One region of the Synechococcus sp. UW69 genome, then DNA from elsewhere that is predicted to be linked to it. Evidence: predicted binding sites of a transcription regulator. Region 1 holds the regulator's gene; the other holds the start of a gene.
What was found. Region 1 encodes HrcA, which represses chaperone genes, less so after heat shock. Its sites were predicted from a motif close to TTAGCACTCNNNNNNNNNGAGTGCTAA; they were not measured.
Positions count from the first base shown of each region.

Region 2: a site for HrcA is predicted at 3,922-3,948, ahead of groES (co-chaperone GroES). Genes of this name have one in related genera too.

Region 1 covers NZ_UCNW01000009.1:34,042-43,180, forward strand. Annotated here, with positions in the region: gene DXY29_RS07830 (citrate synthase) at 1-657, opposite strand, end outside; gene DXY29_RS07835 (histidine phosphatase family protein) at 674-1,159, opposite strand; gene DXY29_RS07840 (DUF3352 domain-containing protein) at 1,137-2,753, opposite strand; gene DXY29_RS07845 (rhodanese-like domain-containing protein) at 2,771-3,124, shown strand; gene DXY29_RS07850 (heat-inducible transcriptional repressor HrcA) at 3,124-4,101, shown strand; gene trpB (tryptophan synthase subunit beta) at 4,112-5,368, opposite strand; gene DXY29_RS07860 (class I SAM-dependent methyltransferase) at 5,391-6,359, opposite strand; gene DXY29_RS07865 (translation initiation factor) at 6,389-6,715, shown strand; gene cysC (adenylyl-sulfate kinase) at 6,747-7,391, shown strand; gene DXY29_RS07875 (AI-2E family transporter) at 7,351-8,430, opposite strand; gene DXY29_RS07880 (oxidoreductase) at 8,452-9,081, opposite strand; gene purE (5-(carboxyamino)imidazole ribonucleotide mutase) at 9,078-9,139, opposite strand, start outside.
Region 2 covers NZ_UCNW01000004.1:150,811-159,949, forward strand. Annotated here, with positions in the region: gene DXY29_RS01760 (hypothetical protein) at 1-1,238, shown strand, start outside; gene DXY29_RS01765 (hypothetical protein) at 1,283-1,639, opposite strand; gene groL (chaperonin GroEL) at 1,861-3,492, opposite strand; gene groES (co-chaperone GroES) at 3,558-3,869, opposite strand; gene atpD (F0F1 ATP synthase subunit beta) at 4,115-5,578, shown strand; gene atpC (ATP synthase F1 subunit epsilon) at 5,653-6,063, shown strand; gene DXY29_RS01790 (30S ribosomal protein PSRP-3) at 6,212-6,727, opposite strand; gene DXY29_RS01795 (HAD-IA family hydrolase) at 6,830-7,552, shown strand; gene DXY29_RS01800 (calcium:proton antiporter) at 7,549-8,712, shown strand; gene DXY29_RS01805 (aminopeptidase P N-terminal domain-containing protein) at 8,720-9,139, opposite strand, start outside.

The DNA.
Region 1 (9,139 bases):
ATAGGGATCCGTCAGGGTGCTGGCGGTGACACGGGCACTGAAGGTGCTCGCATTGAGGCTGTGCTCGGCATGAAGCATCAAACAGCGATCAAAAATCCGCGCCGCCAGGGGATCAGGCTCCCGCTCCGTGAGCATGTACAGGAAATTGGCGGAATAGGCCAGATCATCCCGAGGCTGAATCGGATCCTGGCCTTTGCGAATCAACTGAAACGCCGCCACCATCGTCGGGATCTTGGCAATCAGACGCACCACCGCGTCATAGATGTATTGCGGGTCGTCAATGGCCCGCCGGGAATAAAACAGGCCGAGGGATGCTGCACTCGATTGCAGGGCATCCATCGGATGGCCGCTGGCCGGGAAGCACTTCATCATGTCCCGCACCCGGAAGCTGACACGCCGGTGCATCTGCACCGCGTGCTCAAACTTCGCCAACTGATCGCGGCTCGGCAGCTCTCCCCAGATCAGCAGGTAGGCCGTCTCCAGAAAGCTGCTGTTGGCTGCCAGATCCTGCATCGGGTAGCCGCGATAGGTGAGCAGCCCCTGGTCTCCATCGATATCGCAGATGGCCGACTGGGTCGCCGGAACACCGTCGAGGCCTGGCCGCAGTTCGATCCCGGTCCGCGCATGGCGCAGGTCTCCTGTCTGCTGCTGGGCCAACACCTGAATGCCTCTATCAGCAACCTAAATCGTCAATCAACAGTGCCGGGCGAAGCAAGGTCTGCAACTGCCACTGGCCCGCCGAACAATGCAGCTGGATCACGCCGGCTTTCTTCAATAGCAGGCCACCAGGGGGACACCCCAGAAGCATGCAGGCCAGATCTCCAAGATCCGGCTCATGGCCCACCAGGCCGAGCCGTCCATCGACCGAGCTCAGCAGCGTTTCAAGGGCCCCTCCTGGTTTGAGGCGTTCATCCACCGCAAGGCCTGAGGCGAGCCCTGCCTCTAGGGCCAGTTCCGCCGTTTGCCGTGCCCTGCGGTAGGGACTGGACAACAGGCGATCCAGCCTCAGCCCCCGTCGCACCAAGGCTGCCATCACCATTTGCGTGCGCTGACGCCCAGCTGCGGTGAGGGGGCGATCCGGATGATCCCGCCCCGCCTGGCGGGGTTCTGCGATGCCATGCCGCAGCAGAACCAGTTCAGCCGAGTTCGAGGCGGGCATGCAAAGGAATCTCGGTGCCGCTCTGCTCCAGACGATCAGCGTCGACGGCGAACGCCAGACCCCGGACCTGGTCCTGCAAGGGCCGACCGGCCATCACCTGCAGCAGCCCCCACGGCCGCCATTGCCCCAAAAGTGATCGAGCCGGGGCATCCGCCAAAAGAAGAGCCTGCACGGGTTGGGAGGCCGATGCGAGCTCCTGCCACTGGTTCACGCGAGGCTGAAGGGCACGGCCGTTCTGGCGCTGCGCCAGAGCCATCAACGACTCACCCCACCAGTTCAGAGAGGACGAGCTGACCTGAGCCACGGCCAGCTGGGCATCCACTCCAGGCTGGCGTCCCCGCTGGCGAACAAGACGCGTCCACACACTCAAGACCTCACCATCTCCGTCCAGCTCAGACCGGGTCAGGCCTTGCTCCTGCAGACGTGCATCCACCGCATCCCTGGCGGGACTTTGAGAGCGCGTGGCCAAGAGCCAGCCCTCGGACTGGTCTTGCCAGAGGAGAGGGCCGTCATCGGACTGAACAACAGCATCTGCAGCCGGCTGGTCCCGCAACTGCTGCGCGAGAACCGGGCCGAACCACTGGGCCAGCGGATGGCTTTCGCCCGGATCCAACAGACGTGCTGGACTTTGCAGCTGCGCCAGCCAACGGCCATGTCCACCAGCCGAGGCGGTCAGATCCGTCAGGTCAGGCCATGGGGCGGAAGCAATAGTTTGCTGGAACCCGAGTCGCCCATCCACCGCCAGGGTCGAACCCTCCGGCCGAAGCGAAGCCACAAGGCCGTTCAGATCCTCGCGTTGGGCCACCACCTCAGGAAACTGCAACCAATGCTGAAGGGCGTGTGGCGATGCCGTCAGCAGCGCCACACCCTCACCGAGATCAGCGACCTGACGCTGCAGACGTTCATCCCCCAGCTGATGCTGATCCGGAAGCTGGGAGACATCGAGGGCCTGCTCCAGCACGCCCCGGCCTGAGGCCACCAAGAGCAGATCGTCATCGATCAAGGCCGTGGCCAGAGGTTGGGGGTCATGCCCCACCAAGGCCCCCTGGCCGCTGATCACACCGATGCCGCGGTAACTGCTGATCTGCAGATCGGTGCCCGCCAGGCTGCGGGTCTGCCAGAACCGTTGCAAGAAGCGCCTGGCGCCATCGTCATCCCGACTGGTCAAGGCCAGAACCCAGCCGGCGCTGGAGGCCCCATCGGTGAGGGTGAGACTGACTTCCTCGCCAAGCCAGGGCTCCAGCTCAAGACCGAACTGCAGGCCCGCCAAGGCGAAGACCCCCTCACGCCACTGCCGTGCACCATCGCGGGCATCGCGGCGTTCCGAGGCGGGGGCGACGGCCTGGGCATAGGCAGGCAGACGCCTGGGATCAGCCAGCCAGTGCAGGGATAAATCGGCATCCCTCGGCACAAAGCGAGCCGCCCGGGGCAGACGCAAAGGCTGCTCAGCCAGGTGAAGGGGGCTCTGGCGATCCATGGTCCAAAGCAGACCAGCAGCCAGAAGAAGCAGCGACAGCAGCACAGCGCCGGCAGCGCTGAGGAAGGGGCGGGCCTTCATGGGCCGGCGTTCTCGGATCCCTTCATCTTTGTCCATCAACGCAGAATGGCGCCATGGGCCAATCCCAACCACAACCAATCCAAGCCTCCGAATTGCAGAAGTGGCTGCAAAGTGAGCAGCCTTCACCCCAGCTGGTGGATGTGCGTGAGGCGGCTGAGCTCGCGATCGCACCTTTCCCCGGCGCAGTTCTGCACCGACCCCTAAGCCAATCCAATGAATGGCTCACGACGCTGCAAGCTGACCTCAAACCCGATCAAGCGGTGGTGGTGGTTTGCCATGCAGGCGTTCGCAGCTACCACTTCGGCCTGTGGCTGCTGGACCAGCCCTGGGGCCTCGAGGTATGGAACCTTGAGGGAGGAATTGATGCCTGGAGCCTGCAGGTGGATCCCAGCGTTCCCCGCTACTGATGAGCAAGCCCCTGTCCCTTCGGCAAGAACAGGTGCTTCAGGCGACGGTGCACCATTACGTCGACACCATGGAGCCGGTGGGAAGCCGCACCCTGGTGCAACGCTTCGGCATCCCCGCCAGCTCAGCCACCGTTCGCTCCGCCATGGGAGCTCTGGAACGTCGTGGTCTGCTGCATCAACCACACACCTCAGCCGGACGCATTCCCAGTCCGATGGGATACCGGCACTACGTGAATGCTTTGCTGCCGGAACCCGGCGTTGCCGTTCAGCACCTGGAACGGGAGCTCACGGGCCTGAGCCTGCGCTGGGCGGGTCTCGATGACCTGCTGATGCATCTGGCACGGCGACTGACGGATTTCACCGGTCTGATGAGCCTGATCACCCAACCTCAGCAGGAGAACCGCCAACTGGAGACGATCCGTCTGGTGCCGAGTGGTGATCGACTGCTGGTGATGCTGGTAGAAGCCAATGGCAGCGCAAGCCATCTCAACCTGCGCCTGCCGCACGGCGCCGAAGCCGAGCTCACAGCGATGGAACGCTGGGCGTCGGCGCAGCTCGAAGAGGGCGACCTGAACTGGGAGGCACTACCCAGGCAGTTGCAACGCAGCGGCGCTGTGCTGCGCAGCGCCCTCGACCAGCCCACCCCCACCATCAACCCCACGTCTGTTGTGGTGCATGGCCTCTCCAGGCTGGTGAGCGAACCGGAATTTGAAAGCACGGCAAGCCTTCGACCGCTGCTGGAACTGATCGACGAAGAACCCTGCACCTTGATCAGTCGCGGTGCATCCGCACGGGTGTGGATCGGCGACGAGCATCCGCAGCCTGCGTTGGAGGCGTGTGCGGTGGTTCAAGCCCCCTATCGCTGCAACGAGGGGCTCGGGCACGTGGCCCTCGTGGGTCCCATGCGCATGGCCTACGCCACGGCACGCGCTGCGGTGCAGCGCGTAGCCCGACATCTTGAGTTGCTGCTGGCTTGATACCTGAGCTTTAAAGCTGATCCCCCAGCTTCTCGGCCACGGTGTTGACGTCCTTGTCGCCTCGGCCGGAGCAGTTGATCACCACTTCGGTGCCCTCGGCCAGGGTTGGGCAGAGCTGCTCCAGCCAAGCGAAGGCATGAGCGGTTTCCAGGGCCGGAATGATTCCCTCCAGCTCACTAACCAACCGCAGGGCATCCAGGGCCTGCAGATCGGTGACGGCCGCATATTCCGCCCGGCCGATTTCACGCAGGTAGCTGTGCTCAGGGCCAACACCGGGATAATCGAGACCAGCGGAGATGGAGTGAGCCTCCATCACCTGGCCGTCGCCGTCCTGCAACAACAGGCTCATGGCGCCATGAAGGACGCCGGCACGGCCTTCGGTGATCGTTGCGGCGTGGCGGCCTGTCGCCACGCCATCGCCGGCGGCCTCAACGCCGATCAGACGAACAGAGGTGTCCTGAACGAAGGGATGGAACAGGCCCATGGCATTGGAGCCACCACCCACACAGGCCATCAACACATCCGGCAGCCGTCCGAAGGCCTCCTGACACTGCTGCTTGGACTCTTCACCAATCACCGCGTGGAAATCCCTCACCAACATTGGATAGGGATGCGGGCCAGCGACGGAGCCAAGGATGTAGTGGGTGGACTCGACGTTGGTCACCCAGTCGCGGATGGCTTCACTAGTGGCGTCCTTAAGGGTGGCGGTGCCCGCCGTCACCGGTTGCACCGTGGCGCCCAGCAAGCGCATGCGAAACACGTTGAGGGCCTGGCGGCGCATGTCTTCGGCGCCCATATAGATCACGCACTCGAGACCGAAGCGCGCGCAGACCGTGGCCGTAGCGACGCCGTGCTGGCCCGCACCGGTCTCAGCAATGATCCGCTTCTTGCCCATGCGCAGCGCCAGCAGGGCCTGCCCCAGAGCGTTGTTGATCTTGTGCGCCCCGGTGTGGTTGAGATCTTCTCGCTTGAGCCAAATGCGGGGACCACCGTCGGAGCGGCGGTAATGGGCGGTGAGACGCTCAGCCTCGTAGAGCGGTGTCGCCCGACCGACGTAGTTCTTCAGCAGGCGGTTGAGCTCAGCCGTGAAGGCCGGATCATTCCAGGCCTGGGCGGCCGCCTGCTCCAACTCCGCCAAAGCCGGCATCAGGGTTTCAGGCACGTACTGCCCACCGAATCGGCCAAAGCGCCCATGGGCGCCGGGACGAACCGCCGGCTGCAAGCTGGAGGGATCCGGAGTGCTGGCGTTGGGCAAAGTGCTGGTCACGGATCGACGTTGGAGCGTCGGCTCAGCGTAAGCAGGCGATCACACGGTGCCGTGGGTCGCAGGCACGGATGCTGGGATTCCGGAACCCGGCCTCCTGCAACGCTGCGGGCAGATCCAGGGCGAAGTACTGCTCAATGAAGGGCTCTGTGCTCTTGAGCAGCGTGGCCACCGGCGCCGGCAAGCGCTGCAGCACCGAGGAGCCGGGGTCCTGGTCCACCATCAGCAAAACACCACCGGGCCGCAGCAGTCGGGCCGCTTCGGCCAGGACCGCAAGGGTCGCCCCCTGGGGGAGCTCATGGCAGACGAACTGCAGGCTGACCAGATCAACGGAACCCGAGGCCAGCCCAGTGGCTTCGGCGGCGGCATGGCGCCAGTCGTGCACAAGGCCCTGGGGGTCACGCACGCGGGCCACCGACAGCATCTCTGGCGACAAATCCAGGCCGATCAGCGTCGGAGGGTGCGCAGAGCTGGCTGCGGAACGGGCGTTCAGCCAGCGGGCCAGGGCCTGGGTGCTCACCCCGACGGAACAGCCCAGATCCACGACACGGTCGATCGAGGCGGGGAGCAACGGTTCCGCCACAGCATGAATGGCATCGCGGAGCCGTGCCTGAGCCTCGGCAGGCATCAGCTGCTCCTCCGGCCACACCCGCAGAGCCATGGCATCGGTGGCCTGCTCGGCTTCAGCGGCAGCCTGCCAGCAGAGGTTGCCCTGCTCATAGGCATGGAATCGAGACAGGTAATAGGCCGGCGGGGTGAGGCCTGCCGTAGTGCTGGCAGCGAGCAACGGTTCTGCCGCCTGCTGCAGCTCCTTGCGTCGGGCCCGCCAAGGAATGCCGTTACTCTCAGCCGTGCGAATGATCAGCTGCCGCGCCTGGAAGAACAGGGGACGACGCAGCAGGCCGATACCGATCAAAGCCTCGATCAGACGGCCGAGGCCGCGGCTGGAATCGGCCCAGCGAGGTGTTGTTGTGAGCGCAGCATGGGTGGTCATCGACAATGCATCTCGATTGCGACGGGTGGATGCCGAAGGGCGGCTGGCAGGAATTCAGCAGCGCGGACAGTCTGCAGCGACCGAGCGGGGCGACGACGGAGCCCACAGCAAAGTCTCAGCAAATGGTGCGGGTGCAGCCCACCCGCGGCGGCAAAGGCGGCAAAACCGTAACGGTGATCCGTGGCTTGGAGCTTGATGCTGCGGGCTTCAAGGCTCTGCTGAAGAAGCTCAAAACACGCATCGGCAGTGGCGGCACCGCCAAAGACGGGGTGATCGAACTTCAAGGGGATCAGGTGGACCTGACTCTCGAGCTGCTCAGCAAGGAGGGATACCGGCCGAAACGGGCTGGTGGGTAAGTGAGAATGGCCGCCACTTCATGCCTTGGCCATGACTGCCAGCCCCACCTACGGAGAACTCACCAATAAGGGTGCGTCCACCAACATCGCCTGGCATGAAGCCTCCGTTGGCCGAGACGAGCGCTCGAAGCAGCGCGGACACCGCAGTGCCATCCTCTGGTTCACCGGACTTTCGGGTTCCGGCAAAAGCACCCTGGCCAATGCCGTCAACGCGGCTCTGTTTGAGCGGGGGCTCGCCACCTACGTGCTTGACGGGGACAACATCCGCCATGGCCTTTGCAAGGACCTGGGCTTCTCCGATGCCGACCGTGAGGAGAACATCCGCCGCATCGGTGAAGTGGCCAAGCTGTTCCTGGATGCAGGCGTGATCGTGCTGACCGCCTTCGTCTCCCCGTTCCGCGCTGATCGAGACAAGGCCCGTGGCCTGGTGGAGGACGGTGACTTTCTCGAGGTGTTCTGCGCTGCCGATCTCGATGTCTGCGAATCCCGCGATCCCAAAGGCCTTTACGCCAAGGCACGGGCTGGGCAGATCAAAGAATTCACCGGCATCTCCAGCCCCTACGAAGCACCGGAGACGCCCGAGCTGAAGATCGACACCGGCAAGCAGGATCTAGCCGACTCCGTGGAGCTGGTGATCAAGGCACTCCAGGAGCGGGGGGTGATTCCGGCGGCCTGATATCGCCGGCCCTGGCGGCATCGGCCAGGGTCTTGATGCAACTGGCCACCGGAACCGCCAACAGCAGTCCCAGGAGATCACCCACGCCGTAGAGGGCACCCACCCGGGCACCGATCGGCAAAGCGATCAGCAACCAGGCCGGTTGCAGCCCGACGATGCTGCCCATCAGCCGCGGCTGGATGACCTGATCCACGATCTGACCAACGACGATCGCCGCGGCGAGCAGCTCGAAGCCTGTGCGGGGATCCTGTACTGCCAAAACTGCACTCACCGAGACAATCGACACAGCGCTGGCGTAAGGCACCAGGGTGGTGAATCCGATCAGCACAGCGAACAACACCCCGTAGGGGATTTTCAGGGCGGTGAAGACCAGAAGCTGGCCGCCACTGAGGATCAACGCCAGCACCACCTGCCCGGCGAAGTAGCCCCGAAAAGTGCGCTCGAGGGTCGTCTGCACCAGCTCCCGCCAGCGATCCGGCAGCCAACGGGCCAGGCCTTCGACGATGGGATCAGCCCCAAGCAGCAGAAAAACCGCCAGCACCAGCACGATCACCACATTGATCGTGGTGCCGACCGTTGCCCCCAGAAGTCCCAACAAGCGCTGACTCAGCTGCGTGGCCAGACGACTGAACTGGGACACCAGATCGCTGCTGAGATCAGCGAAATCGGCGGGCAAGCCATGGTCCACCGCCCAAAGCTGACCCCGGTCGATCCACTGCTCTGCTGCCGTCAACAGGGACGGCGAAGCAGTGATCAATTGGCTGAGCTGTTCAATCAGCAGCGGCACCAAGGCCACGGCCGCCCAAACCAAGAGCCCCACGGTCACCAGAACAACGCTCACGATGGCCCAGGCGCGGGGCAGACCCCGTTGCGAGAGCCAGCGGCAGGGCAGATCCAACAGAAAGGCAATCAAGGCCGCGGTCAGAAACAGCCCAGGAAACGGCGCGAACTGAACCAGCAGGCGCTTCAACACAAAGGCGTTCAAACCCAGCACGGGGAGCAAGAGACCGAGTCGCAACCAAGCGGGCCAGGGCGTCATCGAGAGGATGACGCGTGTCGATCAGTGCTGCTCAAGAGAAGAAGGATTGGAAGCGGAACTGACGTAATGGCACCAAAAACTGAGCCAGGCGGCAATCCCGAGAAACTTGAATCCCTCTTCAAAAATCTGCACCGTCTCGTAGGAATTCGGCCAAAGCCCTTGAAGAGCATCGGTCAGAACCGACAGGCCCAACAGCACAACGGAAACCAAAAAAGTGTCGCCACCAAAGTGCCGAAGTGGTCCACGGAACCGGAACAACAGCAGCCCGGTGAAGAAGGCGTAGGTGATGTAGAGGAACGCCTCACCGAGGTAGCGGTCGTGCACCAGGAACATGTCGTCGAGGCAGAGCCACAGCGAGAAACCACCCCCACAGAAGGCAAATTGGCGGTTCAAAACGGAGCCTTTGATTTGCCGGGTGGACGCCGCAAACAAGGCAATGGCAGCGGCCGCCATCCAGAGCAAGTAGCCGACGCTTGAAAGAAAGCCCTCCCCCAGAGGTGCCTTGCAGGACTGGGCCAAATCCTTCAACACCATTTTGGCGCTGATGCCCTCTGAAGCACTCCAGCCCAGCGCAATCGCATAGACGATGGCCGCCGGCACCACAGCCCAAAGCAGCGTGGAACGAAGCGTGGAACGAACGGGAACACTCATGAATCCATCTGGGAGAGGTAATCCGTGCTGCCCAGATCAACCAGGCGCGCATCCTTGG
Region 2 (9,139 bases), on a different contig from region 1:
ACAGGCAAAAGGGGTCACCATGCTTGCCTCATCCTTTCATAGAATCTTTGGATACTTTTCCGGTCAAAAGCATACGCCAGGGAATGTGTAACTTTATTTTTTTTAGCGACTCAAGCAATAAAAACCATTGGATCTTGTGCCAATGCACTTCCTTTGTAGACGCCATTTTTTCGAAAAAATACTCGGGAAAGCACAATTCTTCAATTAGCGATGACACAATCTTAAAGCCTCTACAGCGAGTTCTCAAAAAAGAAAATAAGAAAAATTCAAAGCAATGCGAAAGTGAAAAAGCGGTATTCGCTGGCTATTTACTTGATCAAATCAGGCCATACCATCACTTTTACGACCAACTCAAATGGATGGTGCATTTAAAAGCCAAAAAACCTGTTATTAGCAATAATTCATTTTTCAGCCCAAAATCCTTAAACAGAAATACCTCTTCTAAGGAGGAAGATAATCATACATTTTCGATGTTCCCGTTGGTCATCGGATCCAATCAATTGGGAATGAAGCTTGATCAATATTCCGAGAAAATGGAGGAGATTGTATACAAAGACAGCCTTGAAAATCGGCGTGGCGGAATAATTCATTATCAATGGAATCAAATTGTCAAAAAACTCAAAAAAATATCGCTGAGAAATAAAAAACTAACCCTTTGGTTTGGCATTTCCGGACAGAAAAGAATATGGGTAGAGCAAGAAGACTTTCTTCCAACTCTCGTACAACAGCTAAAACCATGGTTCAATTCATTTGTTTTTGTAATTGATGGGTTTACACAATATGAAGACACTAAATATCGTGCCATTCAGGGAAGCAAAGCAACCCCTGTCAGCCAAGATCTTGAGGTTATTGATTCCATTCGGCAAAAATTATTGCCCTTTAAAAATGCCTCTGTTGTAAGTCTTGTAGGCAAAACTTATCGAAAAAAAATCCAGCAATGTCAGTCTGTTGACTTTTTCGCTGCGAACGCTGGTGCGGGCCAGCTGGTTCCACATCGGTTTTGTAAAAAGCCAGGAATCCTGCACTCAAATGAGAAGCATTGCGTTTTCCCGAAGGGTATTGATAACATTACCGTAAAATTAGTCGATAAATCCCTCGTCAAAGATGTCGGCAACTTGTTTGCTAAAGGTAAGAGATTTGAAAACTCAGGCACTGGCTTGATTAGCTATAGCATAGACGTGCAGATTGTGGTCGAAATGATCAAAAATATGTTGAACCTAAAAAGTACGGAGTCTTAAGCACAAAACCAGCAATTAAAATGCTTAGTTTTAATTGCTTACGATCATTGCCCTGGCGCTTTCAGGCCTGATTTAAAAAAAGCGAGTTCCTTGTAAACACGATCCATCTCATACAACATTTTGGTTTCTTTCTTTTCGAGGATCTCAACACGCTTCAAAAGATCTTCTAACAATTTATTTTGCAGCGATTCAACTTGGACTTGCCTTTTTTGTACGCCTTGTGATGGTGGTGCCGCAGACCCTGCTGTAGAAAGAATTCCTCCATCCGTTTCGACATACAACAACGCCAGACGCTCCAATACCTTGGAATAGGCCTTGTCTTGCCGTCGACAGAGATCCTTGAAACGCTGGAGCGTCTCCGGGGCGAACTGAGCGGCAAAGGCACCGAGACGCTGCGGCATTTGTCCCGACAGAACCAGACGAATCAATACATTACCCCGCGCACTTCTGCACCCCTTACTCTTCATGCCCTGCAGCTGAAACCGCGCCCCAATCATCAAATGTCTTGAAGGCTCTAGATCTGACAAGACAATGACTGAGTCAAAAAAAGAGGTCCCGCAGGACCTCTTGATATGACTGGGATATGGGTGATTCGGTGGTTTCTAAACCAACCGCACCGACGTCAATAGTCGAAGTCACCGCCGCCCATGCCACCGGCAGGAGCTGCTTCCTTCTTCTCAGGCAAGTCAGCCACGATGCACTCAGTGGTCAACACCATGCCAGCAATCGATGCGGCATTCTGCAGACCGGAGCGGGTCACCTTGGCGGGGTCAACGATGCCGGCAGCCAGCATGTCAACGTACTCGCCGGAAGCTGCGTTGAAGCCCTCGGCACCTGCGCGAGCCTTGACGTTCTCAGCCACAACAGCACCGTTGGCACCTGCGTTTTCAGCGATGCGCATCAGCGGAGCGGTCAGAGCAGCAGCCACGATGTTGGCGCCAATCAGCTCCTCGCCAGAGAGGCTGGAGGCAGCCCACTGCTCCAGAGCCGGAGCCAGGTGAGCCAGGGTGGTGCCACCACCAGGAACAATGCCTTCCTCAACAGCCGCCTTGGTGGCGTTGATGGCGTCCTCGAGACGGAGTTTCTTGTCCTTCATCTCAGTTTCGGTGGCCGCACCCACCTTCACCACAGCGACGCCACCGGCCAGTTTGGCCAGGCGCTCCTGCAGCTTCTCCTTGTCGTAGGTGGAGTCGGTCTCGTCCATCTGCTTCTTGATCTGTTCGCAGCGGGCGCCGACAGCCGCCTCGTTGCCCTCGGCAACGATGGTGGTGGTGTCTTTGTTGATGGTGATGCGGCGGGCGGTGCCCAACATCTCCAGCTTGGCGTTCTCCAGCTTGAGGCCGGCGTCCTCTGTGATCAGCTGACCATTGGTCAGAACAGCCATGTCTTCCAACATGGCCTTGCGGCGATCGCCGAAACCAGGAGCCTTCACAGCAGCAACGTTCAACACGCCCCGCAGACGATTCACCACCAGGGTGGCGAGAGCTTCCTTCTCGATGTCCTCAGCAATGATCAGCAGAGGCTTGCCGGTGCGTGCGATCTGCTCCAGCACAGGCACGAGATCCTGAACCAGGCCGATCTTCTTGTCGGTGAGCAGGATGTAGGGCTCGTCGAGGACGGCTTCCATCCGCTCGGTGTCAGTCGCGAAATAAGGGGAGATGTAGCCCTTGTCGAAACGCATGCCCTCGGTGACCTCGAGCTCGGTCTCCATGGACTTGCCCTCTTCGAGGGAAATCACACCTTCCTTGCCAACCTTGTCCATGGCATCGGCAATCATCTTGCCGACTTCTTCGTCGTTGCCGGCGGAGATGGTGCCGACCTGAGCGATGGCGTTGCTGTCCGCGATGGGCTTGGCCATTTCCTGGATCTTGCTGACCAGGAAATCGGAGGCCTTGTCGATGCCCTTTTTCAGAGTGATCGCATTGGCACCGGCGGCCACGTTGCGCAAACCGGCCTTGACCATGGCGTGAGCCAGGACGGTGGCGGTGGTGGTGCCGTCACCGGCAGCGTCGTTTGTTTTGGAGGCGGCCTGGCGGATCAGAGCAACACCGGTGTTCTCGATGTGATCTTCAAGCTCGATCTCCTTGGCGATGGTGACACCGTCATTGATGATCTGGGGTGCACCGAACTTCTTCTCCAGCACCACGTTGCGGCCCTTGGGACCCAGGGTCACCGCAACGGCTTCAGCCAGGATGTCGATGCCTTTCTCGAGAGCGCGACGGGCGTTCTCGTTGTAGATGATGCGCTTTGCCATGGAAGGCGTTTCCTAATGAAGAGGATGAATAGGGATGGCTGAGCCGCAACTCAGCGGAGCTGATCTCAGTTGACGACAGCCAGGATGTCTTTCTCGGACAGCAGCACGTATTCATCGCTGCCGAGCTTGATGTCGGTGCCGGCGTACTTGCTGTAGAGGACCTTGTCGCCCACACCGACTTCGGGAGCCTGACGGCTGCCATCGTCGTTGCGCTTGCCGGGGCCCACTTGAACCACTTCACCCACTTGGGGCTTTTCCTTGGCGGTATCGGGCAGAAGGATGCCGCCGGCGGTCTTCTCTTCGGATTCGGAGACCTTGATGAAGATGCGGTCGCCGAGCGGTTTAACAGTTGAGACGCTGAGAGAAACAGCAGCCATGGGTACTTGCAGGAGCAGGGACAGGGCGCAATGCGCCACGCATCGAACCGAGTTGGCACTCGATGCCGATGAGTGCCAACGTATGCAATCGGGCGGCCCCTTTTCTAGTCCTAGAGCTGTGCGGGTGTCCGAACCGCAGGCTGTGCCGACCCAACCGATGGGAGCGTTGAACTGACAGTGGTATGGTTGCGCCGCTCTGAATGGGTCCGAGCGCGTAGCGCCTGTTCCCGCAACTCTCCTTACCTATGGTCGCTTCTGCTCCTGCATCTGCTGGCACCAAGGGTGTGATCCGTCAGGTGATCGGCCCGGTTCTGGACGTGGAATTTCCCGCAGGGAAATTGCCCAAGATCTACAACGCCCTGCGCATCGAGGGCAAAAACCCCGCAGGTGATGACGTCGCTCTGACGGCTGAAGTTCAACAGCTGCTTGGTGACCACCGTGTTCGCGCCGTCGCCATGAGTGGCACCGACGGACTCGTCCGCGGCATGGAAGCCGTCGACACCGGTGCACCGATCTCAGTGCCCGTCGGCGAAGCCACCCTGGGCAGAATCTTCAACGTTCTCGGTGAGCCCGTTGACGAGCAAGGACCCGTCAACACCACAACAACTGCTCCCATTCACCGCGAGGCGCCCAACCTCACCGAACTGGAAACAAAGCCCAAGGTTTTCGAAACCGGCATCAAGGTGATCGATCTGCTGGCTCCTTACCGCCAAGGCGGAAAGGTGGGCCTGTTCGGCGGTGCCGGCGTGGGCAAAACCGTGTTGATTCAGGAGCTGATCAACAACATCGCCAAAGAGCATGGCGGTGTGTCTGTCTTTGGCGGTGTGGGCGAGCGCACCCGCGAAGGCAACGACCTCTACGAGGAATTCAAAGAGTCTGGCGTGATCAACGCTGACGACCTTTCGAAGTCGAAGGTGGCCCTTTGCTACGGCCAGATGAACGAGCCCCCCGGCGCCCGGATGCGCGTGGGTCTCTCCGCTCTGACCATGGCGGAACACTTCCGCGATGTGAACAAGCAGGACGTCCTGTTGTTCGTGGACAACATCTTCCGCTTCGTGCAGGCCGGTTCCGAAGTGTCCGCACTGCTCGGCCGCATGCCTTCCGCTGTGGGCTACCAGCCCACTCTCGGCACCGACGTGGGTGCTCTTCAAGAGCGTGTTGCCTCAACCGTTGAAGGATCCATCACCTCGATTCAGGCGGTTTACGTCCCTGCTGACGACCTGACCGACCCCGCTCCTGCGACCACCTTTGCTCACCTCGATGCCACCACGGTGCTGAACCGTGCCCTGGCCTCCAAAGGCATCTACCCCGCTGTGGACCCTCTGGATTCCACCAGCACCATGCTGCAGCCAGCCGTTGTGGGTGATGAGCACTACCGCACCGCTCGCGCCGTGCAGTCCACCCTGCAGCGCTACAAGGAACTCCAAGACATCATCGCGATTCTGGGTCTCGACGAACTGTCGGAAGACGACCGTCGCACCGTGGATCGTGCCCGCAAGGTGGAGAAATTCCTCTCCCAGCCCTTCTTCGTGGCTGAAATCTTTACCGGCATGCCCGGTAAGTACGTGAAGCTGGACGACACCATCGCCGGTTTCAACCAGATCCTCGCCGGCGAGCTGGACAGCCTCCCCGAAGCCGCCTTCTACCTGGTGGGCAACATCGAGGAAGTGAAAGCCAAGGCCGAGAAGATCGCCGCCGAAACCAAGTGATCCTTGCGGGGGTGTGAATCACACCCCCAATCACGTGTTTCTCGACAGTCCGTTCTCTTTTCGAACCAAGGTTCATGTCCCTCACCCTCCGCGTGCTGGCAACAGACCAGAACGTCTTTGATGGCAGCGCCGACGAGGTGATCCTGCCAAGTACCACCGGTCAACTCGGCATCCTGCCCGGCCACATTTCGCTGCTCACCGCCATCGACATCGGTGTTCTGCGGGTTCGTGCCAACGGAGCCTGGAACTCCATCGCTCTGATGGGTGGTTTCGCCGAAGTCGATGCCGACGAAGTCACCGTTCTGGTGAACAAAGCCGAACTGGGCAGCGCCATCGATGCCGGTACCGCTGAAGCCGCCTTCCAGAAGGCCTCAACCGTCGTGGCTGGCATGGAAGGCCAACCGGCTTCTCCGGAAAAGCTCAAGGCACAGCAGCAGCTGAATGAAGCCCGGGCTCGCCTGCAAGCCAGCAAAACTCCTGACTAATTCATCTGCTTCGCAGATTGACTCCAATACGCCAGGGGCACACGCTCCTGGCTTTTTTGATGGTTCATCCGGATCACCACCTAGCTTCAGGCAGGCACAAAAAAACCTGCCCGAAGGCAGGTTTGGATGAACAACCTGAAGAAAGGGTTCAGGCGGTACCGCAGAACGTGACATCGGGGAACTTGACCTTGGCCTCGTCGAGGCTCTTGCCCTTGCCTTCCTCCTGCCAGTAGTTGATCACCTCAGTGGCTTGGTTGAGCACTTCAACCCGCTCGTTGTCGGTGATCCAACTCTTCCCTTCCAGCTCGGTCTTCAAGCTTTCCCAGGCATCCTCACGGGGCCAGAAGAAGTAAGACGTGAGAGGGCTGGGACCACCGCCGACGATCTGATCAACAGCGAGGGCCACGTTGTCGGGAAGCCAGAGGATCTTCAGCAGGAAGCGGCCCTCGTCGGCCTTAGGGGTGTAGCCGGAGGGAACACCATCGGCGTCGATGGTTGCCGTGGCCAGAGCCGCGGCGGCACCCTTCAGAACAGGACGGCCTTCACCCTCGCTGGCTGCAGGCTTTTCAGTGGTTTCAGCTGCCTGGGTGGCGCCTTCAGCCGCGTCGGCGGTCGGAGTCGCGACCTCCTGGTCGGTAGGGGCAGCGCCTTCGGTGACCGGCATGGTGTCAGCGCTCAAGACAGAAATACAAACAACTAACCTACCAGCCGCTCCCCATCTGACGTTCTGGGATCACCAACCATCCTGCTGTTCGACATCGATGGTGTGATCCGTGATGTCGCTGGCAGTTACCGAAGGGCCCTCCAATGCACTGTCCAGCACTACTGCGGTTGGCAGCCCAGCGCTGATGCCATCGATGCACTGAAGGCTGAAGGGGCCTGGAACAACGACTGGGACGCCAGCCTTGAATTGCTGCGGCGCCACGGCGCTGCTCTGCCTGATCGGGCCGCGCTGATCGATGTGTTCAGCGACTTTTACTTCGGCGGAGATCCAGAGGGGGACCCCAGTCACTGGACTGGATTCATCGGCGATGAGCCCCTGCTTGTGGACGCCAGCTTTTTCGCCACGCTCTCCGAAAGGAAGGTGCGCTGGGGATTCGTGAGCGGTGCTGAGCCGCCCTCAGCACGCTTCGTGCTGCAGCAGCGACTGGGGCTCCAGGATCCACCCTTGATCGCGATGGGAGATGCCCCCGACAAACCAGATCCCACAGGCTTGATCCGCCTGGCCAAGGCTCTGGGGGCGAACAACGAGGCAGCTCGGGTGGCTTATCTCGGCGACACCGTGGCCGATGTGCACACCGTGGTTCAAGCCCGAGAACGCTGGCCGGAGCAACAGTTCGTGAGTCTTGCGGTGGTGCCACCTCACCTGCAGACCATGGGGCAGGCAAAGGCGCGCACGATCTATGAACAACGGCTGCAGGAGGCCGGCGCCGATCTGGTGCTGAACAACACCGAAGCGCTGCTGAGCTGGGAGGGAGTGATGGCATGAGGGCGGCCGTTCTCCGCGAAACTCCCCTACTCATCGGGATCCTGGCCTTAATCAGCCTGGAAACCACAACAGTGCTCGACTGGCTGCTCCTGCAACCCGCTCTGCCCGTCCTCACTGGCCTTGGCCTGCTCAGTGTGCTGGTGCTGCTGATGGCGCGGGGAGTGGCGCACCATGCCGATCAACTGGCGGAGCAACTCGCGGAGCCCCTGGGAACCCTGGTGCTGACCGGATCCGTGATCGTTATTGAGCTTGCCCTGATTGCCTCCACGATGCTGACGGGAGACAGCAACCCGACCCTGGCCCGCGACTCGATGTTTTCGGTGCTGATGATCGTGCTCACGGGGGTTAAGGGCGTGACCTTGATCGTGGCCGCCAGGTTTCAGAGACAGGGCCGAACCCAGCCCATGCAGCTGGAAGACCTGGCGGCTGTAAATCAGAGCGGTTCGAGTGCCTACATCAATCTGATCACCACCATGAGCGTTTTGGCTCTGGTGCTTCCCAACTTCAGCCAGGACAGCATCGAGGCCAACTACTCGCTGCCAATCAATTGGCTGCTGACGTTCGTGTCGATCAGTCTTTACGGGATTTTTCTGGGCGGCCAGGTCGGCCGCTACCGCAACCTCTTCATCGATACCGCTCAGCAACAAGGCTCCGACCAACTTTCCCTCGAGGAAAGCACCTCAGCGGAACCAACACCCCATGACGAATCTCAGAGCTCAATTCTGCAAAACGTCTGTCTGATGGCAGCAGGCCTGCTGGTGCTGGTGCTGATCGCGGAATCGATGGGAAGCCTGATCGAAACCGGCATCAACGACCTCGAGCTACCCAGTTCCCTCGGCGGCCTACTCGTGGGCTTGCTGGTGGTGGCACCAGAAGCTCTCAATGCCTTCCAAGCTGCGGGGAAAGGGGAGTTGCAGCGGTCGCTCAACACTCTCTACGGCTCGTCCCTGGCGACCCTCTGCCTCACGGTGCCGGCAGTTCTGGCGATCGGTGAATTCACAGGCACCGATGTAATCCTCGGACTGGATCCGATCGAAACGGTGCTGCTGGTGCTGACGCTGATCCTGGTGCGGCCGATCAGCGGCCGCGTCAGCGAAATGGATGGCCTGATGCTGCTCACCGTGGGCGTGGTCTGGGTGGCCTTGCAGGTGGTGAGCTGATCCTGGGTCAGCGTTCCATCGCGGCAACGCTCTTCAGGGCACCAGCCGTGAGCACCTCGTGACCGGTCTCGGTAACGGCAACGTCATCTTCGATGCGGATACCGATGCCTTTCCAGCGATCGTCGATCTCAGGCTGACCTTCAGGCACGCTGAGCCGATCGCTGACATAAAGACCTGGTTCCACCGTGAGCACCATGCCCGGCTCCAGCGGAGCGGGTTGCTCCCCGAGCCGATAAGCACCAACGTCATGCACATCCAGACCCAGCCAATGGCCGGTGCGGTGCATGTACAGGTGGCGGTAGTCGCCCCGCTCGATGATCCCGTCCACGTCCCCGATCAGCAGGCCCAAATCCACCAGCCCCTCGACAAGCAAGCGCAGGGCTGTGGCGTGCACCGCATCAGCGGTGCCTCCTGGGGCCACGACAGC